DNA from 2 places in the Pseudomonas sp. Stari2 genome. Region 2 is predicted to be linked to the other one. Evidence: predicted binding sites of a transcription regulator. Region 2 holds the regulator's gene; the other holds the start of a gene.
The links. The regulator FliA, encoded in region 2, starts transcription of late flagellar genes. The targets are predictions, from matches to a motif close to CTAAAGTTTNNNNNNNNNNNGCCGNTAA.
Positions count from the first base shown of each region.

Region 1: NH234_RS02695 (methyl-accepting chemotaxis protein) is a predicted target of FliA. The motif match lies at 6,031-6,058, and genes of this name have one in related genera.

Region 1 covers NZ_CP099760.1:598,505-608,026, reverse strand. The annotation lists gene hutU (urocanate hydratase) at 57-1,739, opposite strand; gene NH234_RS02720 (HutD family protein) at 2,161-2,730, opposite strand; gene hutC (histidine utilization repressor) at 2,727-3,437, opposite strand; gene NH234_RS02710 (formimidoylglutamate deiminase) at 3,583-4,947, shown strand; gene NH234_RS02705 (lipocalin family protein) at 4,996-5,565, opposite strand; gene NH234_RS02700 (hypothetical protein) at 5,597-5,851, opposite strand; gene NH234_RS02695 (methyl-accepting chemotaxis protein) at 6,134-8,026, shown strand; gene NH234_RS02690 (DUF924 family protein) at 8,354-8,956, opposite strand; gene NH234_RS02685 (class 1 fructose-bisphosphatase) at 8,960-9,522, opposite strand, start outside.
Region 2 covers NZ_CP099760.1:1,990,680-2,000,201, reverse strand. The annotation lists gene NH234_RS09185 (flagellar motor protein) at 1-149, opposite strand, end outside; gene NH234_RS09180 (chemotaxis response regulator protein-glutamate methylesterase) at 149-1,291, opposite strand; gene NH234_RS09175 (chemotaxis protein CheA) at 1,341-3,614, opposite strand; gene NH234_RS09170 (protein phosphatase CheZ) at 3,652-4,440, opposite strand; gene NH234_RS09165 (chemotaxis response regulator CheY) at 4,458-4,829, opposite strand; gene fliA (RNA polymerase sigma factor FliA) at 4,997-5,737, opposite strand; gene fleN (flagellar synthesis regulator FleN) at 5,734-6,564, opposite strand; gene flhF (flagellar biosynthesis protein FlhF) at 6,678-8,018, opposite strand; gene flhA (flagellar biosynthesis protein FlhA) at 8,030-9,522, opposite strand, start outside.

The sequences.
Region 1 (9,522 bases), 1.4 Mb from region 2:
CTGGGTTTTGTTGTATTGGCTTGAGCGGGAGCGAGCGTGCTCGCTCCCGCCGTTTTTTATTTGCCGGTGATCATCGGCAGGTTCAGCCCTTGCTCCTTGGCACAGTCGATGGCGATCTGGTAACCGGCATCGGCGTGGCGCATCACGCCAGTGCCCGGGTCGTTGTGCAGCACGCGAGCGATACGCTCGGCCGCGTCATCAGTACCGTCGCAGACGATCACCATGCCCGAGTGCTGGGAGAAGCCCATGCCGACGCCGCCGCCGTGGTGCAGCGAGACCCAGGTCGCGCCGCTGGCGGTGTTGAGCAGGGCGTTGAGCAGTGGCCAGTCGGACACGGCATCGGAGCCGTCCTGCATCGATTCGGTTTCGCGGTTCGGGCTGGAGACCGAGCCGGAGTCGAGGTGGTCGCGACCGATCACGATCGGCGCCGACAGTTCGCCGCGACGGACCATTTCGTTGAACGCCAGACCGAGCTTGGCGCGCTGGCCCAGGCCGACCCAGCAGATCCGCGCCGGCAGACCCTGGAAGCTGATGCGCTCGCGGGCCATGTCCAGCCAGTTGTGCAGGTGGGCGTCGTCCGGGATCAGTTCCTTGACCTTGGCGTCGGTCTTGTAGATGTCCTGTGGATCACCCGACAGCGCCGCCCAACGGAACGGGCCGATGCCACGGCAGAACAGCGGACGGATGTAGGCCGGCACGAAACCCGGGAAGTCGAAGGCGTTTTCCACCCCCTCTTCCTGCGCCATCTGGCGGATGTTGTTGCCGTAGTCGAAGGTCGGGATGCCTTGTTTCTGGAAGTCCAGCATGGCTTTGACGTGAACAGCCATCGATTGCTTGGCGGCCTTGATCACAGCGGCCGGTTCGGTCTTGGCGCGGGCGCGGTATTGCTCCCAGGTCCAGCCGGCCGGCAGGTAACCGTTGAGCGGGTCGTGGGCGCTGGTCTGGTCGGTGACCATGTCCGGGCGCACGCCGCGACGGACCAGTTCCGGAAGGATTTCGGCGGCGTTGCCCAGCAGGGCGATGGAGATCGCCTTGCCTTCTTTGGTGTACTTCTCGATGCGCGCCAGGGCGTCGTCGAGGTCTTTGGCCTGTTCGTCGACGTAACGGCTTTTCAGGCGGAAATCGATGCTCACCTGCTGGCATTCAATGTTCAGCGAGCAAGCACCGGCCAATGTGGCAGCCAGAGGCTGGGCGCCGCCCATGCCACCGAGGCCGGCGGTCAGAACCCAGCGGCCCTTGAGGTTGGAGTCGTAATGCTGGCGACCGGCTTCAACGAAGGTTTCGTAGGTGCCCTGCACGATGCCCTGGCTGCCGATGTAGATCCAGCTGCCGGCGGTCATCTGGCCGTACATCGCCAGACCTTTCGCGTCGAGTTCGTTGAAGTGTTCCCAGGTCGCCCAGTGCGGCACCAGGTTGGAGTTGGCGATCAGCACACGCGGGGCGTTGCTGTGGGTCTTGAACACGCCGACCGGCTTGCCGGATTGCACCAGCAGGGTCTCGTCATCATTCAGATTGGTCAGGCTTTCGACGATCTTGTCGTAGCACTCCCAGTTACGCGCGGCGCGACCGATGCCACCGTAAACCACCAGTTCTTTCGGGTTCTCGGCCACTTCCGGGTCGAGGTTGTTCATCAGCATGCGCAGCGGCGCTTCGGTCAGCCAGCTCTTGGCGGTCAGCTTGTTGCCGCGGGCGGCGCGGATTTCGACGTCACGGAATTTAGTAGTTTTTGCGTCAGTCACGAAAAAGACTCCTCAGCGATCAATTCAAACCAACCCTGGCGATGGGCAAGCGGCTTGTGCGCTTCAATGCGCGACAAGCGAATCAGGGACGCTGCGGAGAATCTCTAACGACTCATACGCATACGTCTTTACTTGTACATACAAGCATATGCAATCGGGCGGCCAACTTGTTGGAGGGCTGTTCAACAAAAATGCAGGGCACAGCTGGAGGACGCCTGAATCAAGGGTTGTGGCGTGTATGATTTTTTTCGCGGGGTTGGTTAGAAGACGCGGAAGGCTGTTTCAGTAACGTGGTTTTGCGCCACGCTGGGGCGTTCGGTAACAAGTTGGTGCGCGTTCGGGAACGTCGGGATGAAAAAAGCCGCCGCTTTTAACAGCCCTTACAGGCGCTGTCCAAAGCGGCGGCTTTTCAAGGTTCGGATCAGCGTGCAGTCAGTTCGATCACACAGCAGCCCGCGTTGACGGTGATTTCCACCAGACCGGTGTTACCGTCCAGTTGCAGGCAGTCATGTCGGCCAAGTTGCGTAGCACTGTCATCGACCTGCACTTGCAGCAACTCGCTGACACTGAAGACGAGAACGGTGCCGGCGGAGCTGAAAAACCGCTGCTCGCCATCCAGCCATTGCAAACGCGCGCTGTATCGCTGCGGCGCATAGATCAGGTTGAAGTCGCGAATCGCCCCTCCGAGCAAGGTACAGGACACCTGGCTTTCACCGCTGAAGGCAAACGGGTCGAGGGGTAACAGCGGCCGAGTGTCGTCACCGTCGACACACAAGGTCATGCCGTCGCCCTGCAACACCGTGATCACCCGTTGATAACCGGAGAACGTCGAGAAGCCACCGGATTCGGCGATATCGGCAATCGACAGGCGCCAGCCGAAACCGTCGAGGCCGGCACCGGCGTCACGGGTGATTTCCTCGGTGCTGCCGCCGCCGTTTTTCCACGGCATGCGCGGGTAGCCTTCGGCGCGTAAAACCTTCAACTCTTTCATTTATGGAACCGACCTTCCAGACGATGACGGGAACCGGGGTGGATCAGGCGCGCCGCCGTCACCGGCTGACGGCCCGACCAGGTGCGGCGACGGATCAGCAGGCACGGCTCGCCTTTTTCGATCTGCAGCAATTTGCATTCGGACGGCTCGGCGAGGATCGCTTCGACCACATGTTCGCCTTCGGTCAGCGGCGCGACCTGGTTGAGATAGGCGTAAGGCGTCTGCAGGGTGAAGTCCTGCTTGAGGTATTCCGGAGCGACCAGCGCGTTGACGAAGCGGTCTTCAATTTGCACCGGAATATCGTTTTCGTAATGCACGATCAGCGAATGGAATACCTTCTGCCCTTCGCGCATGTCCAGGGCCAGGGCGCGCTCGGAACCGGCGGCCTCTTCTTCCAGGGTAATCACCTGGCAGGTGTGGCGATGGCCACGGGAGGCGATTTCATCGGCGATGTTGTGCACCTCGAACAGCGCGGACTGGCTCTTCGGTTCGGCGACGAACGTGCCGACACCTTGCATGCGCACCAGCAAACCGTCGGCGGTCATCTCGCGCAGCGCGCGGTTGATGGTCATGCGGCTGAAGCCCAATTGGCTGACCAGCTCGCTTTCCGACGGCACGCGGTAATGCGGCGGCCAGTTACCACTGTCTATCTGCTGGGTGATCATCTGTTTGACGCGGGCGTACAAGGGCGCCGGACTGTCGCCCATGTTCGCGGCCAACGGAGAAACTGGAGGCGGAGTCGGCACGATGGATCCCTGTTCATTGGATAAGGTTGCTAGCTTGCCGGAGTTTACCGGGCAGGCAAACGTCTGTATATGTATATACAAATAACACACGATGGGGTGCTGAACCATGTCCGCCTTCTTTGCCGAACGCGCGCTGCTGCCTAACGGATGGGCCAACAATGTACGTCTCGAGGTCAGCGCCGATGGCGTGTTGACCCGAATCCAGGCCGATTCCACTGCAGATGGCGCCGAACGGCTGAGCGGTCCGCTGCTGCCGGGCATGCCGAATCTGCACTCCCACGCGTTCCAGCGAGCGATGGCCGGGTTGGCAGAAGTGGCCGGCAATCCCAATGACAGTTTCTGGACCTGGCGCGATCTGATGTACCGGCTCGTCGGAAAAATCAGCCCGGACCAGCTCGGCGTGATCGCCCGTCAGCTGTACATCGAAATGCTCAAGGTCGGTTACACCTCGGTCGCCGAATTCCATTACGTCCATCACGATCACAACGGGCAGCCGTACGCCGATCCGGCCGAGCTGGCGTTGCGCATCAGCCAGGCCGCCAGCTCCGCCGGCATCGGTTTGACGCTGTTGCCGGTGCTCTACAGCCACAGCGGTTTCGGTGGCCAGACGCCGAACGAGGGCCAGCGCCGCTTCATCAACAGCACCGAAAACTACCTGAAACTGCAATCACGCCTGCAACCGTTGCTGGCGCAGCAGAAGGCTCAGTCGCTGGGATTGTGTTTCCACTCGTTGCGCGCGGTTACCCCGCAGCAGATCAGCGAAGTGCTGGCGGCCAGCGACAAGCAATGCCCGGTACATATCCACATCGCCGAACAGCAGAAGGAAGTCGACGACTGCCTGAGCTGGAGCGGTCGCCGTCCGCTGCAATGGCTGTATGAAAACACCGAAGTCGATCAGCGCTGGTGCCTGGTGCACGCGACCCACGCCAATCCGGAAGAAGTCACGCTGATGGCCAAGAGTCGCGCCATTGCCGGCCTGTGCCTGACCACCGAGGCCAACCTCGGCGACGGGATTTTCCCGGCGGTGGATTTCCTCGCTCAGGGCGGACGCATGGGCATCGGTTCCGACAGCCATGTGTCGTTGAGTGTGGTGGAAGAACTGCGTTGGCTGGAATACGGCCAGCGTCTGCGCGATCAGCGACGCAATCGCTTGTATGGCGCGGATCAACCGATGGTTGGTCGCACGTTGTATGACGCCGCACTGGACGGTGGCGCTCAGGCGCTGGGCCAGCCGATCGGCGCGCTGGAAGTCGGCAAACGCGCCGACTGGATTGTGCTCGATGGCAGCGATCCGTACCTGGCCACGGCCAGCGGTGACGGGATCCTCAACCGCTGGCTGTTTGCCGGTGGCGACCGTCAGGTGCGTGACGTGCTGGTCAACGGTCAGTGGGTCGTACGTGACGGGCACCATGCCGGGGAAGAGGACAGCAATCGCGCCTTCACCCAGGTGCTGCGAGAGCTTTTGGGCTGACACAAAAAAACCTGTGGAGGGCTACCTCCACAGGTTTTTTGTTGCGCGTCAGTTGGACGTCTTGGCCATCTGCTGATCCGACGCCCGCCAGATCAACCGCGTGGTGTCGTAACCCTGCTGACGCGCCTTGCTCAACAGCTCCTCGCGCACCACACCGTTGACAGTCGGGGTGCGGGACAGCAGCCACAGGTAACGTCGGCTCGGGTCACCAACAATGGCGGTCTTGTAGTCGTCACTGACGTACAGCACCCAGTATTGGCCCTTGGCCGAACCCGGAATCAGCCGCGAGAACCAGGTGTCGAACTCGACCCACAATTTGTCGGTTTTACCCGGCACCTGTGGATAAGCCGTGCCCTTGACCTCTTCCCATTGCCAGTCCTTGGTCAGGCAACGGTTGAATACGCCCAGGTTGCCGTCCGATTCGAGCGTGTAACGGGCTTCGGATTGTGCGCAGTTGCGCTGGAAATACATCGGCAGTCGTGCCAATTCGTACCAGGTGCCCTGGTAACGCTTGAGGTTGACGCTGTGGACTGTCTTGGGCGCCAGCGGATCTTCACCGGTCGTGGCGCAGCCGGCCAATACCAGGCCGGCAAAAAGGACAAGCAATAACCGCTTCATTGTTTTTCTCCCGTGGGCGCGTAGCCCCGGTTTACTTCAGGCCTTGGCCGGAAAACATCAACACTTTGTCACCGGCGTACTGCACGCTGATAAAGCTGTTCTTGTCGCCCCAGGTGCAACTGGACATGCCGAGCGCGCCCGAGCAATCGGTAGGCTTGCCGAGCAGCGTCTCCACTTCGGCCTTGGCCATGCCGGCCGAGAGCTTGGAGTAGTTTTCCTGATTGACCTTGCTGCATGCGGCCAACAGCACGCAAAACGACAGAAGGGCGATAGATCGCAGCGACATGGTGTAACTCCTGGAACGGAAGGGGGATGGCCTGGCGCCAACCAGAAGCTTAGAAGAGAAAACCCCTGTCTGGTTCCCTGGGGGACTGGCTATTTGTTCGCCCGCTCGTCCGGCATTCATCGGTAAATCAGACACTTTGTAAGGCTATTGAGCATTTCGTCGCCTTTAACAAAAGCGTCCTCATCTTTGTCACGCGGCGGTCGAAATAAGAGCAGCGCAAAGCCCGAGAGTGTGGCAAATTGCCGCCCTTTCTTGACCAGCCCCTTCGCGGTAGCTCACTTAATGACCAGAAACATGAAATTCAGCCACAAGATCTTGTTGGCTGCTGCCCTCGTGGTGGCCGTAGCGTTCGCCTGTTTCATTTTGTTCAACGACTATCGACAACGCGAAGCCCTGCAAACCAGTACCGAAGCGGCCATGCAGGAACTGGGCAGCCTGACCACCAGCAACATCCAGACCTGGCTGGAAAGCCGCATCCAGTTGCTGCAATCGATGTCGCAGCAGGTTGTCGCCGACGGCAACGCCCCGGCCAGTCTTAAGCGCATCATCGACCTGCCCGCCTACACCGGCAATTTCCAGCTCAGCTACTTCGGCGGCGCCGACGGTGTGATGTTCTCGATCCCGGCCGGCAACCGCGCACCGGACTACGACCCGCGCGCCCGTGGCTGGTACAAAGCCGCGAACAGCGCCCAGCAGACCATCGTCACCGAACCGTACATCGCCGCCTCGTCAGGCAAACTGGTGATTACCGTTGCCACTCCGGTACAGCGCCAGGGCCAGATGATTGGTGTGGCCGGTGCCGACATTGATCTGTCGAGTGTCAGCGCGATCATCAACTCGCTGAACTTCGGTGGCCACGGCCACGCGTTCATCGTCAGCGCCGACGGCAAGATCCTGATCCACCCGGACAGCAAACTGGTGCTCAAGACCCTGGCCGAGGCCTATCCCAACGGTGCACCAAAAGTCAGCCCGGGCCTGAAGGAAGTCGAGTTCGACGGCAAGACCCAACTGATCTCCTTCACCCGCGTCAACGGCGTGCCATCGGCCGACTGGTACGTGGGTCTGGTGCTGGACAAGGACACCGCGTTCTCGATGCTCAGCGAGTTCCGCACATCGGCGCTGATCGCCATGGTCATCGCCGTGGTGATCATCATCGCCCTGCTCGGCATGCTGATCCGCGTGCTGATGCAACCGCTGCTGACCATGGGCCGCGCCATGCATGACATCGCCGAAGGCGAAGGCGACCTGACCAAACGCCTGACCATCCACGGCCACGACGAGTTCGGTGCGCTGGGGTTGTCGTTCAACCGTTTCGTCGAGCGTATCCACACCTCGATCCGCGAAGTGTCCTCGGCCACCGGGCAGGTCAACGAAGTCGCCCTGCGCGTGGTCGCGGCGTCCAACTCGTCGATGTTCAATTCCGACCAACAGGCCTCGCGCACCAACAGCGTGGCCGCTGCAATCAATCAGCTCGGCGCCGCCGCCCAGGAAATCGCCCAGAACGCCGCCCTCGCCTCGCAACACTCCAGCGACGCACGCAGCCTGGCCGAAGACGGCCAGCAGGTTGTGGATAAAACCATCCACGCCATGCAGCAACTGTCGGCGAAGATCAGCGACTCCTGCGGCAACATCGAAACCTTGAACAGCAACACCGTGAACATCGGGCAGATTCTGGAAGTGATCACCAGCATCTCCCAGCAGACCAACCTGCTGGCGCTCAACGCCGCCATCGAAGCGGCCCGTGCCGGTGAGGCCGGTCGTGGTTTCGCCGTGGTGGCCGACGAAGTGCGCAACCTGGCACACCGCACCCAGGATTCGGCGCAGCAAGTGCAAAGCATGATCGAAGAACTGCAGGTCGGCGCACGTCAGGCCGTCGGCATCATGACCGAGAGCCAACGCGAGAGCGAAAGCAGCGTCGGCATTGCCAATCAGGCCGGCGAGCGTCTGGAAAGCGTGACCCAGCGCATCGGCGAGATCGACGGCATGAACCAGTCGGTGGCGACCGCGACCGAAGAGCAGACAGCGGTGGTCGAGTCGATCAACGTGGATATCAACGAGATCAACACGCTGAACCAGGAAGGTGTGGAGAACCTGCAGGCGACGTTGCGCGCTTGTGCGGATCTTGAGCAGCAGGCGGCGCGGTTGAAACAGTTGGTGGGTAGCTTCCGGATCTGAGGCGCGGTTACTGACCTCATCGCTGGCAAGTCGAGTCGTCGCACCGTAGCTCCCACAGGTAATGTGTGTTCACACAATTTGTGTCTCACATCAAACACTGTGGGAGCGGGCTTGCCCGCGATAGCGGTATACATGACACAGAAGGCCGGAAATGTAATCCGCGATTCGCAAGGAAATTTGGCCAATGAACAAAAATCACAATTGCACGGATTCAGATCAAACTACTTTATTGGCAATCCTTGCATTGGGTGCCGACGAAATTGATCAAGAAAAGTACAGAGACGTTGAAGACTTGTTTCTTGAATTGGATAAGTGGACGCGGACAAGCTAGAAACTTGACCCAGGCTGTTTGAGAAACTCCAATTCCTGCGCCGTAGACTCCCGCCCCAACACCGCATTGCGATGCGGAAACCGCCCAAACCGCGCAATCACCCGCTGGTGCCGCTCGGCATAATCCAGGTTGTCGGCAAACACCCCACGCTCCGCCTCCGGCTGTTCAGCCACCAATTCGATGAATCGCGAGACGGCTTCATTCTGCACAGCGAGGTTTTCGCAGTGTTCGAAGACGAGGTAGATGAAGAGTCGCTGAATCGGTTTCAACTGCCGGTCGAAATCCGCCGCAATGCCTTGGGCGACCAGTTTCTGCGCCCGCAGATCGCCGGAAAAAGCCTTGGGTGTATCGCGAAAGATCATTCGCGGGAGTTGGTCGAGCAGCAGCACCAGCGCCAGCCAACCTTCGGGACGTTGCGTCCACTCGGTCAATCCGCCGGCGAGGGCCTGATCGACAAAGACCCCGAAACGCTCACGCGCTTCGAGGTCCTGACTGTCTTTCTTGCCGAACCACAACCTGCCCTGTTGCGCCGTCACTTCAGTCGCTGACTCGGCATGACCGAACCACCAATCGAGCAACGGCTGCCAAGGCGCGGTCATGGTTTATTCCTTGTGGTAAGCCGTGGCGCGGGCGACTTCTTCTTTCGAGCCGAGGAACACCGCTACGCGCTGGTGCAGGCCTTCAGGCTGGATGTCGAGGATGCGCTGGTGACCGTCGGTGGAAGCGCCGCCCGCCTGTTCCACCAGGAACGACATCGGGTTGGCTTCGTACATCAGGCGCAGTTTGCCTGGCTTGGACGGCTCGCGGCTGTCGCGCGGGTACATGAACAGACCGCCACGGGTCAGGATGCGGTGCACGTCGGCAACCATCGCCGCGACCCAACGCATGTTGTAGTTCTTTTTCAGCGGGCCTTCTTCACCGGCCAGCAGTTCCGAAACGTAGCGCTGTACCGGAGCTTCCCAGTGACGCTGGTTGGACATGTTGATGGCGAATTCCTGGGTGCTTTCAGGAATGGTGATGTCTTCGTGAGTCAGGACGAAGCTGCCCATTTCGCGGTCCAGGGTGAAACCCTTCACGCCATTGCCCAGGGTCAGGATCAGCATGGTCTGCGGACCGTAGATCGCGTAACCGGCCGCAACCTGCTGGGTGCCTGGCTGCAGGAAGG
Region 2 (9,522 bases):
TGCAGCAAGGCGGCACCGATGGTCCCGCCGAGCACGATCAGCGCCGCCGGGCCGTTGGCCAGTGCGCCGAGGTGACCGCCTTCAAGGAAATTGCCGCCGATGATGGCGACAAACGCCATGATGATCCCGATAAGGCTTAGAACATCCATCAGATACACGCCTCGACGATGTGCTTGCCGATATCGTCCAGACCGTACACCGCATCCGCGAGGTCAGCCTTGACGATCGCCATCGGCATGCCGTAGATCACGCAACTGGCTTCATCCTGGGCCCAGACGGTGCTGCCGCCCTGTTTGAGCAGACGCGCGCCTTCGCGACCGTCGGCGCCCATGCCGGTCAGTACGACCGCCAGAACTTTGTCGCTGTAGGATTTCGCCGCAGAACCGAAGGTGATGTCCACGCAAGGCTTGTAGTTCAGACGCTCATCGCCCGGCAGGATTTTCACTGCGCCACGGCCGTCGATCATCATCTGCTTGCCACCCGGTGCCAGCAGCGCCAGACCCGGACGCAGGATGTCGCCATCCTCGGCCTCCTTGACACTGATGCGGCACAGCTTGTCCAGACGCTCGGCGAAGGCCTTGGTGAAGGCTGCCGGCATGTGCTGGATCAGCACGATCGGCGCCGGGAAGTTGGCCGGCAACTGGGTCAGAACCCGCTGCAGCGCAACCGGGCCACCGGTCGAGGTGCCGATCGCCACCAGCTTGTAGGCCTTGCGTTTCGGAGCAGGCGACGAAGCACTGGCAGCCGGAACGCGAGCCGGTGCAGGCGCAGGTGCCGGACGAGCCGGAGCACCGTGGCTGCCAAAACTCGACGGCGCTGCTGCCGGAGTCGGCGCAGGTGCAGGTGCAGGTGCAGCGGCAGGCGCCGGGGCACTGTAGGCACTGAAACGACGGTTACTGCGCGAGATGCTGTGAACCTTCTCGCACAGCAGTTGCTTGACCTTCTCCGGATTACGGGAGATGTCTTCGAAATTCTTCGGCAGGAAATCCACCGCGCCAGCATCCAGCGCATCCAGAGTTACCCGGGCACCTTCATGAGTCAGCGAGGAGAACATCAACACAGGGGTCGGGCAGCGCTGCATGATGTGCCGCACGGCCGTGATGCCGTCCATCATCGGCATCTCGTAGTCCATGGTGATCACGTCCGGCTTGAGGGCCAGGGCCTGATCGATCGCCTCTTTACCGTTGGTTGCCGTACCGACAACCTGGATGCTCGGATCCGCTGAAAGAATTTCCGAGACGCGGCGGCGGAAAAAACCCGAATCGTCCACCACCAGGACTTTGACTGCCATAAACACTCCATTAGGTGCAGCGGGACGTTGTCGCTCCGCTGCCCCGGATTCAAATACGCCGCGCGGCGTAACGCTTGAGCATGCTTGGAACATCGAGAATCAGTGCAATGCGGCCGTCACCGGTAATGGTGGCGCCGGACATGCCCGGGGTTCCCTGCAGCATTTTGCCCAATGGCTTGATGACCACTTCTTCCTGGCCGACCAGTTGATCGACGACGAAGCCGATCCGCTGGGTGCCCACCGAAAGGATCACCACATGGCCTTCGCGCTGCTCTTCGTGAGCGGCGGAGCTGACCAGCCAGCGCTTGAGGTAGAACAATGGCAGCGCCTTGTCCCGCACGATCACCACTTCCTGGCCATCCACCACGTTGGTGGTCGACAGGTCGAGGTGGAAGATTTCGTTGACGTTCACCAGCGGGAACGCGAACGCCTGGTTGCCGAGCATCACCATCAGGGTCGGCATGATCGCCAGCGTCAGCGGCACCTTGATGACGATTTTCGAGCCGGCGCCCTTGGTCGAATAGATGTTGATCGAACCGTTGAGCTGGGAAATCTTGGTCTTCACCACGTCCATGCCGACACCGCGGCCGGACACGTCGGAGATCTCGGTCTTGGTCGAGAAGCCCGGGGCGAAGATCAGGTTGTAGCATTCGGTGTCGCTCAGGCGGTCGGCGGCATCCTTGTCCATCACACCGCGTTTCACGGCGATGGCGCGCAGGACGTTCGGGTCCATGCCTTTGCCGTCGTCGGAGATCGACAGCAGGATGTGGTCGCCTTCCTGTTCAGCAGCCAGGATCACCTTGCCGCCACGGGCCTTGCCCGAGGCTTCGCGTTCTTCCGGCGACTCGATGCCGTGGTCGACCGCGTTGCGCACCAAGTGGACCAGCGGGTCGGCCAGTGCCTCGACGAGGTTCTTGTCGAGGTCGGTCTCTTCACCCACCAGTTCCAGGTTGATTTCTTTCTTGAGCTGACGCGCGAGGTCGCGAACCAGTCGCGGGAAGCGGCCGAAGACTTTCTTGATCGGCTGCATCCGGGTCTTCATGACAGCGGTCTGCAAGTCGGCGGTGACCACATCGAGGTTCGACACGGCCTTCTGCATCGACTCGTCGCCGCTGTTCAGGCCCAGACGCACCAGACGGTTACGCACCAGTACCAGCTCGCCGACCATGTTCATGATTTCGTCGAGACGCGCGGTGTCCACACGCACGGTGGTCTCGGCTTCACTCGCCGGTTTTTCCGGTGGTGGCGTCGCCGGTGCACGGGCCGGAGCCGGTGCAGCAGCGGCAGCCGGTTTGGCCGGTTCGGTTTTAGGCTCAGGCGCTTTTGCAACAGGTTTTGCCGCAGTGGCTGGCGTCTTCGCAGCCGGCGTCGCAACAGCCGAGGCATTGCCGGCAGTCACGACGGCTCCGGTGTTGACGTCAGTGAACTTGCCTTTGCCATGCAGATCGTCGAGCAGCGATTCAAACTCGTGGTCGGTGATCAGATCACTACCGGCCGCCGCCGCTGCCGGGGCAGCACTTGCATTCGCAGGGACGGAAGCAATGGCCGACTCCAGCGCATCGACGGCAAAGTTGCCCTTGCCGTGCAACTGATCGAGCAAGGCTTCGAATTCGTCGTCGGTAATGTCCGAGCTGTCGCCCGCCGCCGGAGTCGCAGGCGCAGCGGCCGCCGGTGCCACGGCGTCGGCCGCGAACTGGCCCTTGCCGTGCAACTGGTCGAGCAGCGACTCGAATTCGGCATCGGTGATTTCATCGCTGGCCGCTTCGCTGGAGGCAGGCGCGGGGGCTTCGGCTTCGGCCTTGACGGCGTTCAGCGAGTCCAGCAACTGTTCAAATTCGTTATCGGTGATGTCGCCGGAGTCGCCGGTTTCGTTTTCAACGACCAGCTCTTCGATCATCTCGGCCACGGGCGAAGCCGGGGCTTCATCCGCCGATTGCGGTTCGGCCAGACGCGCCAGGGCGGCCAGCAGTTCCGGGGTTGCAGCGGTGATCGGGCTGCGATCGCGGACTTCGCTGAACATGCTGTTCACCGCGTCCAGCGCTTCGAGCACCACGTCCATCAGTTCTGCATCTACACGACGCTCACCCTTGCGCAGGATGTCGAACACGTTTTCGGCGATGTGACAGCACTCCACCAGCTCATTGAGCTGAAGGAAGCCGGCGCCCCCTTTTACAGTGTGGAAACCGCGAAAAATTGCGTTGAGCAGATCTGCGTCATCCGGGCGGCTTTCCAGCTCGACCAGTTGTTCGGACAGTTGCTCAAGAATCTCGCCGGCCTCAACCAGGAAATCCTGAAGGATCTCTTCATCGGCGCCGAAGCTCATTAATGGGGTGCTCCTACAGGTCTAAAAACCCAGAAAACTAAAATCCAAGGCTGGATAACAAATCGTCCACATCGTCCTGACCGGACACAACGTCTTCTCGTTTATCGGCATGAATCTGCGGACCTTCACCCTGCGAGAGATGTTTTTGTGGATCTTTTTCAGCGAGCATTGCAGCACGGTCATGTTCGATGCCCGCAAAGCGGTCCACCTGGCTGGCCATGAGCACGAGTTTGAGCAGATTGCTTTCGACTTCGGTGACCAACTGGGTCACGCGCTTGATCACTTGACCTGTGAGGTCCTGGTAATCCTGGGCCAGCAGAATGTCGTTGAGGTTGCTCGACACTGCGCGGTTGTCGGTGCTGCTGCGTGTCAGAAAACCGTCGACCCGACGCGCCAGCTCGCGGAACTCCTCAGCCCCGACTTCACGACGCATGAAGCGTCCCCAGTCGGCACTCAATGCCTGGGCTTCGTCAGCCAGACCATTGACCACCGGCGTGGCGCTTTCCACCAGGTCCATGGTGCGGTTGGCCGCCGCTTCGGTCAGCTTGACCACATAGCTCAGGCGCTCGGTCGCATCAGTGATCTGCGACACTTCCTCGGCCTGCGGCATGTGCGGGTCGATCTGGAAGTTGACGATTGCACTGTGCAGTTCGCGCGTGAGCTTGCCGACTTCCTGGTACAGGCCACGGTCACGGGTCTGATTGAGCTCATGGATCAGTTGCACAGCGTCGCCGAACCTGCCTTTTTCAAGGCTTTCGACCAGTTCGACCGCGTGTTTTTTCAGCGTCGACTCGAAGTCGCCCTGTGAAGATTCTTTATGCTCCATAGCTCCCCCGCGCGTCATCAGCCGATGCGTTCGAAAATCTTCTCGATTTTTTCTTTCAGCGCCTGAGCCGTGAAAGGTTTGACCACGTAGCCGTTAACACCGGCCTGGGCCGCTTCGATGATCTGCTCGCGCTTGGCTTCAGCAGTCACCATCAGCACTGGCAGGTGCTTGAGTTTTTCATCGGCGCGCACGTGACGCAGCAAGTCGATACCGGTCATGCCAGGCATGTTCCAGTCGGTCACCAGAAAGTCGATGCTGCCGCTGTTGAGTACCGGAATGGCAGTGGTGCCATCGTCGGCTTCAACGGTGTTGGTGAACCCGAGGTCACGCAACAGGTTCTTGATGATCCGCCGCATCGTTGAGAAGTCATCAACGATGAGGATTTTCATGTCTTTGTTCAATTCGACCTCCAAGCAGTCTTAAACGCGCCCAGCACCTGGACGCGCCATTTCAATCAATCCGGCAAAACACTCGATGACTGTCTGGAGCACAACAGAGCAAGACCGGTGCCGTTCACCACCGCACCAGCCTCGTTCGCAGCGTCCCCACACTGCCTTCAGCGCGCTCGCCACTCCCCCAAACGCCCCCGCAAGCGGGCCGCGCACTGGCTATGTAACTGGCTGACCCGCGATTCACTGACGCCAAGGACTTCACCGATTTCCTTGAGGTTCAGCTCTTCGTCGTAGTACAGCGCCAACACCAGTCGCTCACGCTCCGGCAAATTGGCAATCGCGTCCGCCAACGCAGCCTGGAAGCGCTCATCTTCCAGATCGCGCGACGGCTCAAGATGAGCACTGGCGCCATCCTCGTGCAGCCCTTCGTGTTCGCCGTCCTGCAACAGGTCGTCGAAACTGAACAGTCGGCTGCCCAGGGTGTCATTCAAAATCCCGTAGTAATCGTCGAGACTCAATTGGAGTTCGGCCGCAACCTCGTGATCTTTAGCGTCACGGCCGGTTTTAGCTTCAATCGAGCGAATCGCGTCGCTGACCATACGGGTGTTACGGTGAACCGAGCGTGGTGCCCAGTCCCCCTTGCGTACTTCATCGAGCATGGCGCCGCGGATCCGGATGCCCGCGTACGTTTCGAAACTGGCGCCTTTGCTGGCGTCGTATTTGGTCGAGACTTCGAGCAGGCCGATCATCCCGGCCTGGATCAGGTCTTCGACCTGCACACTGGCAGGCAATCGCGCCAGCAAGTGGTAAGCAATGCGTTTGACCAGTGGCGCGTAACGCTCGATCAGTTCGTACTGCGCGTCACGTGCCGACTTCTTGTAGAAATTCATACCGCTGGCGGTCATAGCACAGGTCCTGCCGTTTGCTGCACGAGGCGCTCGACGAAAAATTCGAGGTGGCCGCGCGGGTTGGCGGGCAGCGGCCAGGTGTCGACCTTCTGTGCGATCGCCTTGAACGCCAGTGCGCACTTGGAACGCGGGAAAGCTTCATAGACCGCACGCTGCTTCTGCACCGCCTTGCGCACGCTTTCGTCGTAAGGCACCGCGCCGACGTATTGTAGGGCGACGTCAAGGAAGCGATCCGTGACCTTGGTCAACTTGGCGAACAGATTGCGACCTTCCTGCGGGCTCTGGGCCATGTTGGCCAGGACGCGGAAGCGGTTCATGCCGTAATCGCGGTTCAGCAGTTTGATCAGCGCGTAGGCGTCGGTAATCGAGGTCGGCTCGTCGCAGACCACCAGCAACACTTCTTGCGCAGCGCGAACAAAACTGACTACCGAGTCACCGATACCCGCAGCGGTGTCGATCACCAACACATCGAGATTGTCGCCGATATCGCTGAACGCCTGGATCAGGCCGGCATGCTGGGCCGGACTCAGATGAACCATGCTCTGGGTGCCAGAAGCGGCCGGCACGATGCGGATCCCGCCGGGACCTTGCAACAGCACGTCGCGCAGCTCGCAGCGGCCCTCGATCACATCGGCCAGGGTACGTTTGGGCGTGAGGCCCAGCAGAACGTCGACGTTCGCCAGACCCAGGTCGGCGTCCAGCAGCATGACCCGACGGCCAAGCTCTGCCAGCGCCAGGGACAAGTTCACTGACACGTTAGTCTTGCCGACGCCACCTTTGCCGCCGGTCACCGCGATCACCTGTACGGGATGCATGCTGCCCATGTTATTTCTTTACCTTGTCTTGCATAGACGGAGGCCACATTACTGGCTGCGCGTTCACAACCGGAACAATGCGTGGCAGACCATCGATGTAGGTACAAAAACTGTTCATTACCTCAGCCAACCTGCTTGGTCGGGCTGTGGTAGATATCAGCGAACATGTCAGCCATGGCTTCTTCGCTGGGTTCTTCCTGCATTTGCACGCTGACGGCGCGGCTGACCAATTGATGACGGCGCGGCAGATGCAGATCATCCGGAATCCGGGGGCCATCGGTCAGGTAGGCGACCGGCAGTTCATGACTGATCGCCAGACTCAGCACTTCGCCAAGGCTGGCCGTCTCATCCAGTTTAGTCAGGATGCACCCGGCGAGCCCGCAACGCTTGTAACTGTGATAAGCGGCGGTTAGAACCTGTTTCTGGCTGGTGGTTGCCAGCACCAGATAATTTTTCGACCGAATGCCACGACCGGCCAGACTTTCCAGCTGCATGCGCAGTGCCGGATCGCTGGCCTGCAGGCCGGCGGTATCGATCAGCACCACGCGTTTGCGCAGCAGTGGATCCAGCGCCTGCACCAGGGACTGGCCCGGGTCGACGTGGGTCACCGACACATTGAGGATCCGGCCCAGGGTTTTCAGCTGTTCCTGAGCGCCGATGCGGAAACTGTCCATGCTCACCAGCGCAATGTTCTGCGCGCCGTACTTGAGCACATAACGGGCAGCCAGCTTGGCCAGGGTGGTGGTCTTGCCCATGCCGGCCGGGCCGACCATGGCAATCACTCCGCCCTCTTCCAGCGGCTCGACTTCCGGCGTGGCAATCATCCGCGCCAGGTGCGCGAGCAACATGCGCCAGGCCTGACGAGGCTCTTCGATATCGCTGGTCAGCGCCAGCAGGTCGCGGGACAACGGACCGGACAGACCGATGCGCTGCAGACGACGATACAGATTGGCCTGGGCCGGACGGCTGCCTTGCAGCTGATTCCAGGCCAGGGTGCCGAGCTGCACTTCCATCAGTTCGCGCAGGCTGTTGAGTTCGAAACGCATCGAATCCAGCGCACGCGGATCGACGCCAGCGGCAGCCGGCGCAGGTGCCGGGGCTGGACGGGCCGGTGCGGCGTACGTCGGTTCTGTCAGAGGCTCGGCCGCCGTCAGCGGCAGGCCGGCGGTCAATGGCAGACCGGAGAACAACTGGCGATTGGTGTTGCCGTCGGCCTCACCACGCATGCTCAGCTCGGCCTGGGCGGTAACGATGCGCGACTGGGTCTTGCGCAGCTCGTCTTCGAGTTCCATGTTCGGAACCCGTGGCGCCAGAGCCGACAGTTTGTAATCCAGCGCCGCCGTCAGCTCGACGCCGCCGGCAATGCGGCGGTTGCCAATGATGGCGGCATCAGCGCCCAGCTCATCACGAACCAGCTTCATGGCCTGACGCATATCGGCGGCGAAAAAACGCTTAACTTGCATAAACCACTACCTCAGCCGTTGGGCCCTACTGTCGCAACGATGGTCACTTGCTTGTTGTCCGGAATTTCCTGGTAGGCCAGCACGTGCAGTCCTGGGACTGCCAGGCGGCCAAAGCGCGAGAGCATCGCGCGAACCGGGCCTGCTACCAACAGGATCACCGGCTGACCTTGCATTTCCTGACGCTGCGCCGCTTCGATGAGCGAACGCTGCAGCTTCTCGGCCATGCTTGGCTCCAGCAGAACGCCCTCTTCCGAGCCTTGTCCTGCCTTCTGCAGACTATTGAGCAATATTTGTTCCAACCTTGGCTCCAGCGTGATAACTGGCAGCTCGGACTCAGTCCCTACAATGCTTTGGACGATGGCGCGCGAAACGCCGACGCGCACGGCAGCCACCAGCGCGGCGGTATCTTGACTCTTCGCGGCGTTGTTGGCGATGGCTTCGGCAATGCTGCGGATGTCGCGCACCGGCACGTGTTCGGCCAGCAGCGCCTGCAACACTTTCAGCAGCTGCGACAACGTGACCACACCCGGCACCAGCTCTTCAGCCAGTTTCGGCGAGCTCTTGGCCAGCAATTGCATGAGTTGCTGCACTTCCTCGTGACCGATCAACTCACTGGAGTGCTTGTACAGAATCTGGTTCAAGTGCGTGGCGACCACGGTACTGGCGTCCACCACGGTGTACCCGAGCGATTGCGCCTGGGAGCGCTGGCTGACTTCGATCCACACCGCCTCCAGGCCGAAAGCCGGATCTTTGGCGGTAATGCCGTTGAGCGTGCCGTAGACCTGCCCCGGGTTGATCGCCAGTTCGCGATCCGGGTAGATCTCGGCCTCGGCCAGGATCACGCCCATCAGGGTCAGGCGATAGGCGCTCGGCGCCAGGTCGAGGTTGTCGCGGATGTGCACGGTCGGCATCAGGAAGCCCAGATCCTGCGAGAGCTTCTTGCGCACGCCCTTGATCCGCGCCAGCAATTGCCCGCCCTGGTTGCGGTCCACCAGCGGAATCAGGCGGTAGCCGACTTCCAGGCCGATCATGTCGATCGGGGTCACGTCGTCCCAGCCCAGCTCCTTGGTTTCCATGGCGCGGGCCGGCGACGGCAGCAGTTCCTGCTGCCGCTTGACCTCTTCCAGCGCCTGCACCTTGGCCACGCTCTGCTTCTTCCAGAACAGGTAAGCGCCACCGGCAGCCAGGGCGGCCATGCTCAGGAACGAGAAGTGCGGCATGCCCGGCACCAGCCCCATGACCGCCATCAGACCGGCCGCCACCGCCAGCGCTTTTGGCGAGGCGAACATCTGGCGATTGATCTGTTTGCCCATGTCTTCCGAACCGGAAGCACGGGTCACCATGATTGCTGCAGCTGTAGATAACAACAGTGATGGCAATTGCGCCACTAAACCGTCACCGATGGTCAGCAAGGCGTAAACCTTGCCCGCGTCAGCGAAGGACATGTTGTGCTGGAAGATACCGACCGCCATACCGCCGATCAGGTTGATGAACAGAATCAGCA